2 regions of the Burkholderia alba genome follow, and region 2 is predicted to be linked to the other one. Evidence: predicted binding sites of a transcription regulator. Region 2 holds the regulator's gene; the other holds the start of a gene.
The links. The regulator NrdR, encoded in region 2, represses ribonucleotide reductase genes. The targets are predictions, from matches to a motif close to CACNANATNTNGTG.
Positions count from the first base shown of each region.

Region 1: RZR99_RS20090 (ribonucleoside-diphosphate reductase subunit alpha) is a predicted target of NrdR. The motif match lies at 3,180-3,193, and genes of this name have one in related genera.

Region 1 covers NZ_JAWJWL010000017.1:113,636-122,941, forward strand. Annotated here, with positions in the region: gene RZR99_RS20090 (ribonucleoside-diphosphate reductase subunit alpha) at 1-2,894, opposite strand, end outside; gene ampD (1,6-anhydro-N-acetylmuramyl-L-alanine amidase AmpD) at 3,343-3,933, opposite strand; gene RZR99_RS20100 (PP0621 family protein) at 3,930-4,226, opposite strand; gene RZR99_RS20105 (cytochrome C assembly family protein) at 4,240-5,148, opposite strand; gene ffh (signal recognition particle protein) at 5,236-6,603, shown strand; gene RZR99_RS20115 (hypoxanthine-guanine phosphoribosyltransferase) at 6,699-7,250, shown strand; gene RZR99_RS20120 (MarC family protein) at 7,351-7,953, opposite strand; gene RZR99_RS20125 (proline--tRNA ligase) at 7,982-9,306, opposite strand, start outside.
Region 2 covers NZ_JAWJWL010000019.1:81,152-90,457, forward strand. Annotated here, with positions in the region: gene RZR99_RS21440 (hypothetical protein) at 1-446, opposite strand, end outside; gene RZR99_RS21445 (PilW family protein) at 503-1,279, opposite strand; gene RZR99_RS21450 (type IV pilus modification PilV family protein) at 1,285-1,683, opposite strand; gene RZR99_RS21455 (GspH/FimT family protein) at 1,680-2,237, opposite strand; gene nrdR (transcriptional regulator NrdR) at 2,390-2,869, opposite strand; gene glyA (serine hydroxymethyltransferase) at 2,882-4,129, opposite strand; ZMP/ZTP riboswitch at 4,269-4,368, opposite strand; gene RZR99_RS21470 (SDR family NAD(P)-dependent oxidoreductase) at 4,552-5,298, shown strand; partial or broken gene ybgC (tol-pal system-associated acyl-CoA thioesterase) at 5,425-5,916, shown strand; gene tolQ (protein TolQ) at 6,109-6,786, shown strand; gene tolR (protein TolR) at 6,797-7,246, shown strand; gene tolA (cell envelope integrity protein TolA) at 7,243-8,226, shown strand; gene tolB (Tol-Pal system beta propeller repeat protein TolB) at 8,324-9,306, shown strand, end outside.

The DNA.
Region 1 (9,306 bases), on a different contig from region 2:
AGCGCGCCCGACGACACATCGCCGCCCGCCGCACCGAAGCCGCCCGCCGCGCCTTGCGCGCCGCCTGCCGCACCGCCGCCGCCCACACCGCCGCCCGTCGGCACCGCGTTCAGCGCGCCGTGCGCCACCGTCGATTTCTCGACGTGGGTCGCCGCCATCGTGCGGAGGTAGTAGGTGGTCTTCAGGCCGCGCAGCCACGCGAGCTTGTAGACCTCGTCGAGCTTCTTGCCCGATGCGCCGCCCATATAGATATTGAGCGACTGGGCCTGGTCGATCCACTTCTGGCGACGCGATGCCGCCTCGACCAGCCAGGTCGGATCGACTTCGAACGCGGTCGCGTAGATCGCGCGCAGGTCGGCCGGGATGCGGTCGATGCGCGACAGCATGCCGTCGAAGTACTTCAGGTCGGCAACCATCACCTCGTCCCACAGGCCGCGATCCTTCAGGTCGCGAACCAGATACTCGTTTACCACTGTGAACTCGCCCGACAGGTTCGACTTCACATAGAGGTTCTGGAAGGTCGGCTCGATGCACGCGGACACGCCGATGATGTTCGAGATCGTCGCCGTCGGCGCGATCGCGACGCAGTTCGAATTGCGCATTCCGTGCGTATCGATCCGGGCGCGCAGCGCCGGCCAGTCGAGCGTCGCGCTCGTATTCACTTCGACATAGCCGCCGCGCGCCTCTTCGAGGAGCTTCAGCGTGTCCTGCGGAAGGATGCCGCGGTCCCACAGCGAGCCGCGGTAGCTCGAGTAGCGGCCGCGCTCCTCCGCGAGTTCAGTCGACGCGTAATAAGCGTGGTAGCACACCGCTTCCATCGAGCGGTCGGCGAACTCGACCGCCGCTTCCGACGCGTAAGGCGTGCGCAGCAGGTGCAGACAGTCCTGGAAGCCCATGATGCCGAGGCCCACCGGACGGTGCTTCAGGTTCGAATTGCGCGCCTTCGCGACCGCGTAGTAATTGATGTCGATCACGTTGTCGAGCATCCGCATCGCCACGCTGACGGTGCGCTTCAGCTTCTCCTGGTCGAGCGCGAAGCTGCCGTCCGCCTGCTTGGTCAGGTGGGCGACCAGGTTCACCGAACCGAGGTTGCACACCGCGATTTCGCTGTCGCTCGTATTCAGCGTGATTTCCGTGCACAGGTTCGACGAATGGACGACACCGACGTGCTGTTGCGGCGAGCGCACATTGCACGGATCCTTGAACGTGATCCACGGGTGGCCGGTTTCGAACAGCATGCCGAGCATCTTGCGCCACAGCTGCGGCGCCGGAATCTTCTTGAACAGCTTCAGTTCGCCGCGCGCGACCTTGTCCTCGTACGCGGTGTAGGCCGCCTCGAAGTCGGCGCCGAACTTGTCGTGCAGGTCGGGGCAGGTGGACGGCGAGAACAGCGTCCAGTCGGCGCCTTCCATCACGCGCTTCATGAACAGGTCGGGAATCCAGTTCGCCGTGTTCATGTCGTGGGTACGGCGGCGGTCGTCGCCGGTGTTCTTGCGCAGCTCCAGGAATTCTTCGATATCCAGGTGCCAGCTTTCCAGGTACGCGCACACCGCGCCCTTGCGCTTGCCGCCTTGGTTCACCGCCACTGCGGTGTCGTTGACGACCTTCAGGAACGGCACCACGCCCTGCGACTTGCCGTTCGTACCCTTGATATGCGAGCCGAGCGCGCGCACACGGGTCCAGTCGTTACCGAGGCCGCCCGCGAACTTCGACAGCAGCGCGTTTTCCTTGAGCGCTTCATAGATGCCGTCGAGGTCGTCCGCGACCGTCGTCAGGTAGCACGACGACAGCTGCGAGCGGCGCGTGCCCGAGTTGAACAGGGTCGGCGTGGAGCTCATGAAGTCGAAGCTCGACAGCACGTTGTAGAACTCGATCGCCCGGGTTTCGCGGTCGATCTCGTTCAGCGCCAGGCCCATCGCGACGCGCATGAAGAACGCCTGCGGCATTTCGATGCGGGCATTCTCGATGTGCAGGAAGTAGCGGTCGTACAGGGTTTGCAGGCCGAGGTAGCCGAACTGGAAGTCGCGGCCGGCGTCGAGCGCGGCGCCCAGGCGCTTCAGGTCGAACTGCAGCAGCTTCTCGTCCAGCAGCTCGGCTTCGACGCCGCGCTTCAGGAATTGCGGGAAGTATTCGACGTAGCGCTCCTGCATCTCCGCCTGCGTGACTTCCTCGCCGAGGATCTCGCGGCGGATCGTGTGCATCAGGATGCGAGCCGTGACCTGGCTGTACGCCGGGTCCTTCTCGATCATCGTGCGGGCAGCCAGGATCGCCGAATCGTAAACCTGGGTGATGGGCACGCCGTCGTACAGGTTCTTCACCGTTTCGGCGACGATCGGATCCGCGCTTACCGCCGAGCCGAGACCTTCGCAGGCCGACACGATCAACCCGCGCAGCGCATTCAGGTCGAGCGGGCGGATGACGCCGTTGTCCGTCACGTTGATGCCGCTCGCGGCTTCCGCGGGCGCGTCGGCCTCGTGGCTGCGCTCGAGGTGGCGCTTCTCGCGGTACAGCACGTACGCGCGGGCGACATTGTGTTCGCCGCCGCGCATCAGCGCGAGTTCGACCTGATCCTGAATGTCTTCAATATGGAACGTGCCGCCGTTCGGGCGGCTGCGCACCAGCGCGCGCACGACGCTCTGCGTGAGCTGCTCGACCAGTTCGCGCACCCGCGCCGATGCCGCGCCTTGCCCGCCGTTGACGGCCAGGAATGCCTTGGTCACCGCAATCGCGATCTTCGACGGTTCGAACGACACCACGCTGCCGTTCCGGCGGATCACCTTGTAGTCGGCGAACGTTGCCTGCGGCGCAAGGCCTTGCGCGCCTTGTGCGGTCCCGCCGAGAGGGCGGCCGGATGCGCTCTCGAATTGGGACGTCGCGTTGTCGGTGGTTTGCATGTGCAAAGCTCCTGGTGTTGGATGATGCGGAGAGAACCGCGGATTAAGACGATTGCTGCGCGACAAGGCGCGCGAGCGGCAAGACGCGAGAAATACGGCGAGGGGACCGGCTGGGCCGATGTGCTACAGATTCGACAATGACCTTCATCGCGCCCCCTGCTGCTCTTTCTGCGCTGATTGCAGCACCCCGGACCGCCCGGCCGAATGCGCCGCATTGAGGAATTTTCCGTTCCGGCGAAGCCTGCCGGACGCTGTGCGGAAGCGGAAAATGCTTCCCGCGCTGCACACTATATCTAGTGCAAAACTGCTCAACTGGCACCAAGTATAGTGGAGCTTCGGATCATTTCAAAAGGAAATATTTGAGCGCGGACTATTGACATCGCACGCACGCAGACGCGACAAGGCGAGCATCGGAGAAAAATTTTTCGCGCATCGGCGCGGCGCGCGCTCAGTGCTTCCGGTACGGAAAGTATCGCGCCGAAAAGCCCGCATCGTCTGCGAAGCGTTGCCAATCGAAGTGGGGGCCCGGATCGGTCTTGCGACCCGGCGCGATGTCGGCGTGGCCGGCGAACGCGTCGATCGGATAGTGCGCCGCCAGCGCTCGCGCGAGCGCGGCGAGCGTCTCGTATTGCGGCGCTTCGAACGCGATATCGTCGGCGCCTTCGAGTTCGACGCCGATCGAGAAATCGTTGCAGCGTGCGCGGCCGAAGAAATCCGACGTGCCCGCGTGCCATGCACGCTCGTCGCACGAGACGAACTGCAGCAGCGTGCCGTCGCGGCGGATCAGGAAGTGCGAGGAAACCCTCACCCCGCGTAGATGCGCCCGGTAATAAGGATGCGCGTCGCAATCGAGCCGATTCTGGAACAGCTCGATGATTGCATCGCCGTTGAACTCGCCCGGCGGCAGGCTGATGTTGTGCACGACCACGAGCGTCGGCACCGCGCCCGCGGGCCGCGCCTCGAAGTTCGGCGACGGCAGGCGATGCGCGCCGCGCACCCAGCCGTCCGCATCGACGCTGAAGTGCGTCGCCGCGTTCATTGCGCGTCGCGGCCGCCGGCGCGCGCCGCATGACGCGCGGCGTGTTCCGCACTGCAATAGAACTGGCCGCCGGCCGCCACCGCTTCGCCCTTCGGCGCATGCACGCCGCATTCGGCGCAGCGGACCATCGGCTCGGCGAGCGCACCGCCGTGGCCGGCCGCACCGGCCGGCGGCTGGCCGGCGCCGGGGAACGGGCCGCCGCCGCGCTCGGCACGCGCCTGAGCGCGACGGATCTTGCGCGCCAGCCAGGTGCTCGCGAAGAACAGGAAAATCAGAAGGAGAATTTGTCGCATTGCAATCAGACGTTCAGACCACGGAACGGTGCAGCAGCACCTCGAACACAAACCGGCTGCCGACATACGCGAGCAGCAGCGCGGCGAACGACGCCAGCACCCAGCGCGCCGCGCCGCGGCCGCGCCAGCCGGACAGCCGGCGCGCCACCAGCAACCCGCCGAACATCAGCCACGACAGGATCGCGAACACGGTCTTGTGATCGAGCTTGAGCGCGCGCGCGTCGAGCTGCTCGCTGAACAGGATGCCGGACGCGAGCGTCAGCGTCAGCAGCACGAAACCCGCGACGATCAGCCGGAACAGCAGCTTCTCGAGCGTCAGCAGCGGCGGCAGCGTCTCGAGCCAGCGGGCGATCCAGCCGGACCCGTCGCGCAGGACATCGTGCCGCGGCGCATGCAGCCGGCGCTCGACCATCAGCATCAGCACCGCGTGCAGCGCGGCGATCGCGAACAAGCCGTACGCGATGTTCGCGATCAGAAAGTGCGCCTTGAAGAGCGGCGCGGCGGCATAGGGCAGCACGCGCACCCCGCCGAACAGGAGCGGCAGCAGCGACGCGACGCCCGCGAGCGGCATCACCAGCAGCCGCAGCCCGTCGAGCGGGAAGAAGAAGCTCTCGATCCAGTAGATACCCGCGCCGAGCCAGAACATCGCCGACAACGCGAACGCAAAACCGAACACCATCGCGTCGTGCGGGAAGATCGTCATGTGCAGCAGCAGGCCGTGCGCGAACAGCGCGGCGAACAGCAGCGCGCGGCCGGCGCCGCTCATGCCCGACGCGGCCGACACCCGGGCCGCCGGCTGCGGGCCGGCCGGCACGCTCGCGACGAGCGGCTGCGCGCCGCCGCCGAGGCGGTGCGCCCGCCAGCCGGCCACGGCGAGGCCGGCATACAGGAACGCAGTGAGGGCATACAGTACAATATCCATGTTCGAAGTTTACACTAGGCCCCCTACCCGCGACGGCTCGCATATTGCCCCGCTCGCGCCGTCGGGCCTCACTGTCCATCGCTCCCCATGCTCGACAATCTCACTCAACGGATGGCGCGCGTCGTCAAGACGCTGCGCGGCGAAGCCCGCCTCACCGAGGCGAACACCCAGGAGATGCTCCGCGAAGTGCGGCTCGCGCTCCTCGAAGCCGACGTCGCGCTGCCCGTCGTCCGCGAATTCATCGCGAAGGTCAAGGAAAAGGCGCTCGGCGAGGACGTGGTCGGCAGCCTGTCGCCAGGCCAGGCGCTTGTCGGCGTGGTCCAGAAGGAACTGACCGCCGTGATCGGCGGCGACTACGAAGGCAAGGCCGCCGAACTGAACCTCGCCGTCACGCCGCCCGCGATCATCCTGATGGCGGGCTTGCAGGGCGCGGGCAAGACCACCACGGTCGGCAAGCTCGCGAAGCTGCTGCGCGAGAAGTCCAAGAAGAAGGTGCTGACCGTCTCGTGCGACGTCTACCGCCCCGCCGCGATCGCGCAGCTGAAAACGGTGAGCGAACAGGTCGGCGCCGACTTCTTCCCGTCCGAGCCCGACCAGAAGCCCGTCGACATCGCCCGCGCGGCGCTCGACTGGGCGAAGCGCCACTATCATGACGTGCTGATCGTCGACACGGCGGGCCGCCTCGGCATCGACGAAGTGATGATGCAGGAAATCGCCGCGCTCCACAGCACGCTGAAGCCTGCCGAAACCCTGTTCGTCGTCGACGCGATGCTCGGCCAGGACGCCGTCAACACCGCGAAGGCGTTCAACGACGCGCTGCCGCTTACCGGCGTCGTGCTCACCAAGCTCGACGGCGATTCGCGCGGCGGCGCCGCGCTGTCCGTGCGGCACATCACCGGCAAGCCGATCAAGTTCGTCGGCGTCGCCGAAAAGCTCGACGGCCTCGAGATCTTCCATCCGGATCGGATGGCGAACCGGATCCTCGGGATGGGCGACATCCTCGCGCTGGTCGAGGAAGCGCAGCGCGGCGTCGACGTGCAAGCGGCGCAGAAGCTCGCCGACAAGGTCAAGAAAGGCGGCGATTTCGATCTGAACGACTTCCGCGCGCAGATTTCGCAAATGAAGAACATGGGCGGGCTGTCGTCGCTGATGGACAAGCTCCCGGCCCAGTTCCAGCAGGCGGCGTCCGGCGCCGACATGGGTCAGGCGGAAAAACAGATGCGCCGGATGGAGGGCATCATCAATTCGATGACCCCGACCGAGCGCGCGAAGCCCGAACTGATCAAGGCCACCCGCAAGCGCCGGATCGCCGCCGGCGCGGGCGTGCAGGTGCAGGAAGTGAACCGGATGCTGAACCAGTACGACCAGATGCGCACGATGATGAAGAAGCTGAAGGGCGGCAACCTGCAGAAAATGATGCGCGGCCTGAAGGGCATGATGCCCGGCATGCGCTAGGCGCGATCCGCGGCCGGGTGCGCGGGTTTATGCTATAGCGCGCGCCACCGCTTTTGTTTCATCCTTATTTGTACTCTGACTGCTCGCCAGAACTCATGAATCGAGAAGAAGCCCTCCACATTTTCAAACACTCGGAAGAGATCGTCTCCTCCGGCGAAGTCAACGCGTCGATCGGCAAGATGGCCACGGAGATTCGCGCGCAGATCGGAGAGGAATTCCCGCTCGTGCTGTCGGTCATGGGCGGCGCGGCAGTGTTCACCGGCATGCTGCTGCCGCACCTCGATTTCCCGCTCGAATTCGACTACATCCACCTGACCCGCTACCGCAACACCACGCAGGGCAGCCCGGAGATGCAGTGGCGTGTTGCGCCGCGCGAATCGGTCAAGGATCGCATCGTGCTCGTGCTCGACGACATCCTCGACGAAGGCGAAACGATGGCCGCGATTCGCGACCGGATCCTCGACATGGGCGCGAAGCGCTTCCTGTCGGCGGTGCTGTGCGAAAAGACGCTCGCCAAGACCAAGCCGCTGCACCCGGATTTCTGCGGGTTCGCGGTGCCGGACCGCTACGTGTTCGGCTGCGGGATGGACGCGAAGGGGTACTGGCGCAATCTGCCGACCATCCGTGCGCTGACGGCCGACGCGTAAGGCGCGGTCCCGCCCGGCCGATTCCGGCCGGCGCCCGATAAAAAAGCGGCTGCGCCATCCGGCGAGCCGCTTTTTTCATGCGCCGGCCGAATGCCGGAGTTCAGAGCTGGTGAGCGAACACCCGGATGCCCGCCAGCATCATCTCGACCGAAATCGCGACCAGCACGAGCCCCATCAGCCGCTCGAACGCCATCACGGTGCGCTCGCCGAGCCATTGCTGGATGCGCTCCGCGAGCACGAGCACGATCGCGCAGACAACCATCGTCACCGTCAGCGCACCGGCCCACTCGAGCGTCTTGCCGGGCGCCTGGGACGTCAGCAGCATCACCGTCGCGAGCGCGGACGGCCCCGCCAGCGCCGGGATCGCAAGGGGCACGATGAACGGCTCGCCGCCCGCGCGCGGATCGTTGCCGAGCGCGCCGTCCGGATGCGGAAAGATCATCCGGAGCGCGATCAGGAACAGCACGATCCCCCCGCCGATCCGCAGCGACAGGTCGGTGAGACTCATCATCCGCAGAAAACGGTCGCCGATCACCATGAAGAACAACAGGATCACGAACGCGATCGCCACCTCGCGGAGAATCAGCCGCACCCGCCGGCCGGCCGGCACGTCCCGCAACGCAGCGATGAACAGCGGAATATTGCCCAGCGGATCGGTAATCAGGATCAGCAACACCGTCGCCGACAGGAAGTTGTATTCCACCGTGCCTCCTGCCGCAACGGGTTGAGAGTCAGCGCGCGAGCGCCGCGCGCACCTTGTCGATCACCGTCGACGCGGCGGTATCCGCCGGCAGCAGCGCAGCCTCGGTGTCGCGCCGGCCCTGGTACTCGATCTTGCCGTCCTTCAGGCCGCGTTCGCCGATCACGAGGCGATGCGGCACGCCGATCAGTTCCCAGTCGGCGAACATCACGCCCGGGCGCTCGCCGCGATCGTCGAGGATCACGTCGATGCCGGCCGCCGACAGTTCCGCATAAACCTTGTCCGCCGTTTCGCGCACGCCGTCGCTGCGGTCGTAGCCCATCGGGCAGAGCACCACTTCGAACGGCGCGATCGCTTCCGGCCAGATGATGCCCTTGTCGTCGAAGTTCTGTTCGATCGCCGCGCCGAGAATCCGCGTGATGCCGATGCCGTAGCAGCCCATTTCCATCGGCTGCGGCTTGCCCGACTCGTCGAGGAAGGTCGAGCCCATCGCTTCCGAATACTTGGTGCCGAGCTGGAATACGTGGCCGACTTCGATGCCGCGGCAGATGTCGAGCACGCCCTTGCCGTCCGGCGACGGATCGCCCTTCTTCACGTTGCGGATATCGGCGACGACGGGTTCCGGCAGGTCGCGGCCCCAGTTGACGCCGGCGATGTGGTAGTCCACCTCGTTCGCGCCGACCACGAAATCGCTCATGTTCGCGACCGTGCGATCAGCGATCACCTTCACCGGCTTTTTCGTACCTACCGGTCCGAGGTAACCCGGCGGCGTGCCGAACCAGTCGACGATCTCCTGCTCCGTGGCGAAGCGATGGCCCGCCAGGCCCGGCTGCTTGCTCGCCTTGATCTCGTTCAAGTCGTGGTCGCCGCGCAGCATCAGCAGCCAGATGGTCGGCTCGGCGCCGTCGTTGTCCGTCGCGAGCACGATCGACTTGATCGTGCGCTCGAGCGGGATGCCGAGCAGTTCGGCCACCGCCTCGCACTTCGCCTTGCCGGGCGTCGCAACCTTTTCCATCGCCTCGACCGGAGCCGCGCGGCTCGCGACGAGCGGCAGCGCTTCGGCCGCTTCGACGTTCGCCGCGAAATCCGACGTCGGGCAGTAGGCGATCGCGTCTTCGCCGGTGTCGGCAATCACGTGGAATTCGTGCGAACCGCTGCCGCCGATCGAGCCGTTATCGGCCGCCACCGGACGGAATTCGAGGCCGATGCGGGTGAAGATCCGCACATAGGCGTCGTACATCTTCCGATACGACTCCTTCAGGCCCGCCGGATCCTTGTCGAACGAATACGCGTCTTTCATGATGAATTCGCGGCCGCGCATCACGCCGAAACGCGGGCGGATCTCGTCGCGGAATT
Region 2 (9,306 bases):
TCGACGGTCGCATCGGTCGCGCCGAAGCCGCGCGCCGTCACCAGATACGCCCGCGCGTCGGGCTTCGCGGGTACCTGCCAGCGCTCGATCAAGCAGTTCGGCGGCCGCGCCGCGCCCGGCCATGCGGCGAACGGCGTGACTGCGCTCGCGCCATCGAACGCGCCCGGCTGCCGCCAGAGTGCAGGCTCCCGGATCGGAAGCGGCGTTGCGAAGTCTGACGCCGGACCACGGCGCAGATAGGCGTCCGCGCATGCATCAAGCGCGGCATCCGCCGCCCGGAACGCGATCAATCGGCCGTGTGTGCCGGTGGCTCGGCGTGTCTCGATGAGCGATGTCTCGAACCAGGCCGCCGTCGTTGCCAGCAACGCCACCGTCACGGCCAGCACCCCGGGCAGAGCGGCGCCCGACGCACGCATCCGGAGCAAGCGACGTCCGCCGCCGGTCATTCCGCCGCGCGGACGTCGTTCGCGTTGGTCGCGCGACCCGCGAGCGATCGACGCAATCATGTCCGCCCCTGATTGCGTATCGCGACCTGCCGGCGCAATACGAGCCGTGGCCGCGTATCAGGCGCTGCGACCGCTCGTCCCAGGCAATCGACATAGCGCACCGGACGCCCGGTCGGTGCGCCTCGCACCTGCACGCACAGCTCCACCGCAACGACGTCGGCCCAGCCGCCGGCAGGCAGCAGCGCCGCATCCATCCACCCGTCACCGCCATGCAGCCGATAGCGCAGCCGCAGTCGTTCGACGCCTTCGACAAGCGGCTGCGCGACACCCGGCCTGCCGTTGCCTTCGCAGTAAAGCTCCGGCTCGCCTGTCGACGCGCTCGTCCGTGCGTAATAGCGGTTCACGATCAGCGTCCCGGCATCCGCGCCGCCGACGCCCTGTCCGAGACAGTCGGATGCCTGCCCGGCAGCTGTCGGCCACGTCGAGATGGAATCGCCGACATAGCGGACCAGCAGCCCATCCGATCCGCTCGCGAGCGGATCGCAGACCGGATTCGCATCCGGCCCGCCCGGACGCCCCCTCGCGCAACCGAACAGCCCCGGTGCAGCCCGTGCAGTGGGCGCGTCGAGCGGCGCGAACCCCGCCATCTGGATCTGCGGCGCGATCAGCATCAGCGACGCATGGCCGGCATCGCGAAGCCGCGCCGCATCGGCGGCCAGCGTATAGGCCATTCGCTGCGAGCGATACAGAGAAAACGCGGCACCCACGATCATCAGGCCAAGCGCCATGGCGATCAGCACCTCGACGAGCGTATGGCCCGACGATCGTTTCACCGGCATCACGGATGCCCCCCGCTCGCGAAGGCCAGCGCGACGCACCGTACCCCCGCCCTGAAACGGGTCGCGCACCGCGCGTCGACCGGCGCCTCCCGCTCCGGACTGTTCCACCGAATCGTCACGGTCCGCACGCCGGGCATCGCATCCACGGTGACGAGCCGGCCCGCCGGCAACACAGCCACCGCCGAATCCCAGTCGGCCCGCGTCCCGGCACCCGACCGCTCCGCCTCGGCACGCGAGTCGGCAATCCACAGTGCATGCGCGCGCCACGCCGCCTGCCGTTCGGCACGCACGATCGACAACTGCGCACCGATCACGCCCAATGCGGCGCTCGCCAGCACCATCATCGCGACCATGACTTCGAGCAGCGATCCACCCCGAGTCGACGACAGCCGCATCATCCTTGCGCTCCGCAAGCCCGCGGCGTCACTCGCGCACGCCCTCCCGCGGCGATCCGGACACAGCGCCGCCAGCGTTCACCGTCGAACCCGGAGGCTGCCGCGCGCGGCGCGAACTCGAAACGGCGGAAGCCGCCGATCACCTGACCCGCCGGCGGCGTGAACGCCAGCTCGCTGCCCGCGCCCTTCACGACCACCTGCGCATCGCCCGCGAAACGCCGCAGGACAAGCGGACGCTCGGCGCTCCCGCTCACCACCACCCAGCCGCACGACCAATCGGCGTCGCCGCCCGGGCAACGCGCGGACGCGGCGCCGCACCCCACCGGCGAATCGCCGCGGCACACCGTGACGCGCGCACCGAGCCGCACCGCTTCCCCACGGGCATACGCAAGCGACGCCAGCAACGCGCGTGCGCTTGCGTCGACCCGGTCGCGCACGCGCCATCCCGCCAGCGACGGCGCGGCCAGCGCGGCGGCGCCCGCGATCAACGCAAGCGCGACCATCCATTCCATCAATACAAAGCCTGTTGCGAACCGCGTTCCGCCCGATCCCCGCATCGCCTGTCCCCCGCTATCCGATGCGTCGACTCTAGCGGCGTGCGCGCACGCGCACCATCGGCCGAACGGCCGAATGGCGCGACCCGGCCGCCATCATGACAATGGCAGCGGGAAATCAACGAATCAGGGAGTGTGCGATGCGGCGCGAATCGTCAGCGCTTGCGCGGCTGCTTGGAAGGCGCTGCGCGACGGAATTCCTCGATGACGTCCGCGAATTCGGACACATCCTCGAAGCGGCGGTAAACAGAAGCGAAGCGCACGTAAGCGATCGTATCGAGCTCGCGCAACTCGTTCATCACGAGTTCGCCGAGCTTGTCGCTGCGGACTTCGCGCTCGCCGGTGGCGAGCAGCTGATATTCGATGCGGGCGACCGCCGCGTCGATCGCGTCGGCCGCCACCGGCCGCTTGCGCAGTGCCAGTTGCATGCTCGCGACGATCTTGCGGCGGTCGAATTCCGTCCGGCTACCGTCCTTCTTCACGACGGCCGGCAACGCCAGCTCGACCCGCTCGTACGTCGTAAAACGTTTGTCGCAGGCCGAGCAGCGGCGGCGCCGGCGGATCGTGGCGCCGTCTTCCGACACGCGCGAATCCACCACTTGCGTGTCGTCATGCCGGCAGAACGGGCAGCGCATGACCGGCCGGGATCAGCGGTAGACCGGGAACCGCCGGGTCAGCTCGGCGACCTGCGCGCGCACGCGCTCGATCGTCGCCGCGTCCTCCGGATTGTCGAGCACGTCGGCAATCAGGTTGCCCACCTGCTCGACTTCCTGCGGGCCGAAGCCGCGGGTCGTCATCGCCGGCGAACCGAGGCGCACGCCGCTCGTCACGAACGGCTTTTCCGGATCGTTCGGAATCGCGTTCTTGTTGACGGTGATGTGCGCGGCGCCCAGTGCAGCTTCGGCGGCCTTGCCCGTGATGTTTTTCGCGCGCAGGTCGACGAGCATCACATGGCTTTCGGTACGGCCCGATACGATCCGCAGGCCGCGCTTGACCAGCGTCTCGGCGAGCACGCGCGCGTTGTCGACCACGCGCTGCTGGTATTCCTTGAATTCCGGCGACAGCGCTTCCTTGAACGCCACAGCCTTCGCAGCGATCACGTGCATCAGCGGACCACCCTGGATGCCCGGGAAGATCGCCGAGTTGATCGGCTTCTCGTACTCGGCCTTCATCAGGATCACGCCGCCGCGCGGGCCGCGCAGGCTCTTGTGGGTGGTGGTCGTCACGAAATCGGCGTGCGGCACCGGATTCGGATACACGCCCGCGGCGATCAGGCCTGCGTAGTGAGCCATGTCGACCATTAGGTAAGCGCCGACCGCCTTCGCGATCTTGCCGAGACGTTCGAAGTCGATCTTCAGCGAGAACGCCGACGCGCCCGCGACGATCAGCTTCGGCTTGTGCTCGTGCGCGAGCCGCTCGGCCGCGTCGTAGTCGATGTCCTCGCCCTCGTTCAGGCCGTAGCTCACGACGTTGAACCACTTGCCCGACATGTTGACGGGCGAGCCGTGCGTCAGGTGACCACCGTGCGCGAGGCTCATGCCCATGATCGTGTCGCCCGGCTTCAGCATCGCGAAGAACACGCCCTGGTTCGCCTGCGAACCCGAATTCGGCTGCACGTTCGCCGCTTCCGCGCCGAACAGCTGCTTCACCCGCTCGATCGCGAGCTGCTCGACGACGTCGACATACTCGCAGCCGCCGTAATAGCGCTTGCCCGGATAGCCTTCCGCATACTTGTTGGTCAACTGCGAACCCTGTGCGGCCATCACGGCCGGGCTCGTGTAGTTTTCCGATGCGATCAGTTCGATATGCTCTTCCTGACGGCCGTTTTCCTGCTGGATCGCTTGCCAGATTTCAGGATCGACGTTCGCGATGGTGCTTTGGGCTCTGTCAAACATACGGGTTCCGTTAAGTGTGTACAGGTGGACCGGGGTGACCGGATAGCATGCGGCGCTGGCAGACGGCCAGCCCGGCGCAACGGAAGATTCCGGGAGACGCGAGGCAGGACAGCCACCGGCGATGCACGCGACGGTGCACTACGGCTGCCCAGGCGAACGGCAAAAACGGCGCCCTGCGCTTCACGGTGGGATGCTCCACCTTGAACCCGGAGGTTCTATCGCCAGTCACGCAGGGGTGATGAGCGCGTTAGTTTATTGGATGCGTCCTGAATAGGCAACCGCCTGGCGGGGCCGTCGATTTAATCGGGGTCAGGTCCAGCGACGCCGCCCTGCCGGCCCTTCCCGCCTTGCCGCGCCGCGGCAATGCCAGTACGCTAACGCGATCCCCATCCCAGCCTCACTACCGACCAGGAGCAGCAGCAATGATCGTGTTCGTCACCGGTGCGTCCGCAGGATTCGGCGCAGCCATCGCGCGGGTCTTCGTCAAGGGCGGCCATCGCGTCGTCGCCACCGCGCGCCGCAAGGACCGCCTCGACGCGCTCGCCGCCGAACTCGGCGACGCGCTGCTGCCGATCGAGCTCGACGTGCGCGACCGCGCCGCCGTCGAGGCCGCGCCCGCGGCGCTGCCGGCCGAATTCGCCGCGATCGACGTGCTCGTCAACAACGCGGGCCTCGCGCTCGGCGTCGAACCCGCGCACAAGGCCAGTCTCGACGAATGGCAGACCATGATCGACACCAACTGCTCGGGTCTCGTCACGGTCACCCGCACCCTGCTGCCGGGCATGGTCGAGCGCGGCCGCGGGCATGTCTTCAACCTCGGCTCCGTCGCGGGCAGCTACGCGTATCCGGGCGGCAACGTCTACGGCGCGACCAAGGCGTTCGTGCGCCAGTTCAGCCTGAACCTGCGCGCCGACCTGATCGGCACGCCGGTGCGCGTCACCGACATCGAGCCCGGCCTGTGCGGCGGCACCGAGTTCTCGAACGTCCGCTACCGGGGCGACGACGCGAAAGCAGCGAACGTCTACACGAACGTCGCGCCGCTCACCGCCGAGGACATCGCCGACACGATCTACTGGATCGCGACCCGCCCCGCGCATGTCAACATCAATACGGTCGAAATGATGCCGGTCGCGCAGGCCCCCGCCGGACTGACCGTCCACCGGGGCTGACGGCACCCCGGCCGGCCCGCTTCGGCGAGGCCGGCGAAGCGGCCGCCGCGCCCGTCGAAACACGGCCCGGCGGGCGCCGGGGCGGGCTACATTCCGTTACGAATCGTGACGTCCCGTTCCGGTAGAATGCGCGCCATGACTCCGTCCAACCGATCGCCCGAAGCAGCACCCGGCTTCGCTTGGCCCGTTCGCGTGTATTACGAGGATACCGATGCCGGCGGCATCGTCTTCTACGCGAACTACCTGAAATTCTTCGAACGCGCGCGTACCGAATGGCTGCGTGCGTGCGGCGTCGACCAGCGCCGTCTCGACGACGCAGGCGTGATCTTCGTGGTGCGCGGCACGGCGCTCGACTATCTTGCCCCCGCCCGGCTCGACGAGCTGCTCACGGTCGTGACCCGGATCGAGCGCCTCGGCCACGCGTCGGTGGAATTCGAGCAGCAGGCCTGGCGCGGCGATACGCTGCTGGTCACCGGGCGCATCCGCATCGGCTGCGTCGATCGCGCCGCCGTCCGGCCCGCCGCGATCCCGCCCCCCCGTCCTCGCCGCGCTGCAGTGCGGGCCGGCCGCCGATCCGCAACAAACCGTGTCAACGGTGCACGCCTGAGCACCGTTTAGACTAGGCCGATGAACTCGCCCCCCTGAAACGCTACTAAGCAAGGTTTGGCGGAAAGCTGTCAGGCAGCGCTCCGTCCGACGGCACACTGCGCGCTTTGCCCCGCCGGGCGCACGAGCCGGTCCGCTCCGCTGGGTGTCCCGGCCGGGCGTCCCCAAGCCGGGCGCCCCCGATGGGACGTTACTCAAACTTCTATGAACTCAACTCAAGACCTGTCGATCATTTCCCTCATCCTCAACGCGAGCGTGCTGGCCCAGGCCGTGATGGGGCTGCTCCTGCTGTTGTCGCTGATGTCGTGGACGTTCATCTTCCGCAAATGGTTCGCGATCCGCCGCGCGCGCGCGCAAACCGAGCGATTCGAACGCGATTTCTGGTCGGGCGGCGACCTGCAGGCGCTTTATCAGAGCGCGGCGAACAACCGCCACACGATCGGCGCGCTCGAACGTATCTTCGAGTCGGGGATGCGCGAGTTCCTGAAGGCGAAGGAAAAACGCCTGAACGACCCGGGGCTGATCCTCGACGGGGCCCGCCGCGCGATGCGCGCGTCGTTCCAGCGTGAAATGGACGTGCTCGAGGCCAACCTGTCGTTCCTCGCCTCCGTCGGCTCGGTGAGCCCGTATATCGGTCTGTTCGGCACCGTCTGGGGGATCATGAATTCGTTCCGCGGCCTCGCCAACGTGCAGCAGGCGACCCTCGCGAACGTCGCGCCCGGCATCGCGGAAGCACTGGTCGCCACCGCGATCGGCCTGTTCGCCGCCATCCCCGCGGTAGTCGCGTACAACCGCTACGCGCACGACATCGACCGCCTGGCAATCCGCTTCGAGACCTTCATCGAAGAGTTCTCCAACATCCTGCAGCGCCAGGCGCAATAAGGAGCACGCGATGGCCGGCACTCCCATTCGATCCAGCATGCGCGGCGGCCGCTCGCGCCGCTCGATGGCCGACATCAACGTCGTGCCCTACATCGACGTGATGCTCGTGCTGCTCGTCATCTTCATGGTGACCGCACCGCTCGTCGCTCCGTCGATCGTCAATCTGCCCACGGTCGGCAACGCCGCGCCGCAGGAGCAGACGCCGCCCGTGGTGGTCAACATCCAGGCGAACGGCAAGATGAGCGTCCGCTACAAGAACGACGCGGGCGCGTCGCAGGAAGACACGATGACGAAGGCCGATCTCGACGGCTTCATCGCGTCGCGCCAGGCCGATCACCCGGATCAGCCCGTCGTGATCGCCGCCGACAAGACGGTCCAGTATGACGCCGTGATGACGGTGATGTCCGATCTGAAGGCGCGCGGCGTGAAACGCGTCGGTCTCCTCGTCAAATCGCAATGAACCAACGGACCCAGCAGCGCACCGCCTCCCCGCTGCAGCCGCCGCGCGAGCGCGGCACGGGCCGCGCGTTCGCGCTTGCCGCGTTGATGCACGTGTTGCTCGCGCTGTTCCTGTATCACGGCGTGCAGTGGCAGAACAGCACGCCGGCCGGCGCCGAAGCCGAGCTGTGGTCGTCGGTGCCGGATCTGCAGACGCCGCAGCCCGTCGTCGTGCCGCCCGTGAAGGTCGCCCCTGCTCCGCCGCCCGCGAAGGACGACGACGCCGAAATCGCATTGCAGCTGAAAAAGAAGCAGCAGCAGGAAGCCGCCGCCCGCGAAGCCCAGCTCGAGGAACAGCGCCGGCAGCAACTGAAGGCGCAACAGCTCGCGGCCCAGCAGGCCGCTCAGCTCGCCGCCCAGAAAGCCGCGGAGCGCGAGCAGCAGAAACAGGCGGACAAGCTCAAGCAGCAGCAATTGGCCGACCAGCAGAAGAAGCTCGAACAACAAAAGCTCGAACAGCAGAAGAAGGACGCCCAGGCGCAGCTCGACGCGCAGAAGAAGGCCGAAGCCGCCAAGACGGCGACGAAAGCCAAGGCCGACGCCGCATCGAAGGCTAAACTCGACAAGGAACGCCAGGCTCGCCTCGCCCAGTTGCAGGGCCAGGTCGGGGGCGGAACGGGCGGCGGCGAAGGCCTCGCGAAGAGCGGCACGGGCACCGGCTCGGGCGGCAACGCCGCGTCGCCGGGCTACGCCGATAAGGTGAAGCGGCGCGTCAAGCCCAATATCTCCTGGCCCGGCGAGCGCGCCGGCCTCGTCACGGTCGTGGCGATACGTTGCACACCGTCAGGCGACGTGCTGAGCGTGTCGATCCGGCGCTCAAGCGGGAATTCGGGGTGGGATCAGGCAGTCGTCAATGCGATCCAGGCATCGGTGCCGTTGCCGCCCGATACCAACGGTCGTACTCCGGCCGATATTACGATTACCTTCAAGGCGGCGGAATGAGCGCTTTTGCGCTTACACTCCGCCGTCGCGACGGGAACGAATCGGGTATTTTTGAGTCTCTGCCGTTGCGCAGCGTTATATACGGGAATCAGGAAGCATGAGTTTGATGACGAAGCTAGGTTTCAAGGCACTCGTTGCCTCGTGTCTCATCGCGGCGGGCAGCGCCGCACACGCACAGGTGGACGTTCTGATCACCGGCGTCGGGTCGATCCAGTTCCCGATCGCCACCGCCAATTTCGCCAACGAAGGCGGCCTGCCCCAGCAGGTCTCGTCGGTCGTGCGCGCCGACCTGGCGCGCACCGGCAAATTCACCAATATCGACGCCGGCAGCACGCCCGTGCCCGAGACCGCATCGGTCGATCTCGGCGCATGGAAGGCGAAAGGCGCGAACGCGTTCGTCGCGGGCAGCGTGAACCGCGACGCGAACGGCCAGTACAAGGTGAACTTCATCCTGTACGACACCATCAAGCAGCAAAGCCTCGGCGGCCTGTCGCTGACCGCCAACGACGGCACGCTGCGGATGGCCGGCCACAAGATCGCCGACTACATCTACCAGAAACTGCTCGGCGTGCGCGGCGTGTTCGCGACCCGGCTGTCGTACGTGATCAAGACGGGCGGCCGCTACCAGTTGCAGATTTCCGATTCGGACGGCCAGAACGCGCGCATTGCGCTGTCGAGCACCGAACCGATCATCTCGCCCGCGTGGTCGCCGAGCGGCACCAAGGTGGCTTACGTGTCTTTCGAGCGCAAGAAGCCGATCGTCTACATCCACGATCTGCCGACGGGCCGCCGCTACATGGTCTCCGACCAGAAGGGCAACAACAGCGCGCCCGCGTGGTCGCCGGACAGCCAGACGCTCGCCGTGGCGCTCTCGCTCACCGGCAATACGCAGATTTTCGCGGTCAATGCCAACGGTACCGGCTTGCGCCGCCTCACGCAAAGCAGCTCGATCGATACCGAACCGTTCTACTCTCCCGACGGCCGCTGGATCTACTTCACGAGCGACCGGGGCGGCGCGCCGCAAATCTACCGCATGCCGGCGCAGGGCGAAAGCGCCGGCGCGGCGCAACGCGTCACCTT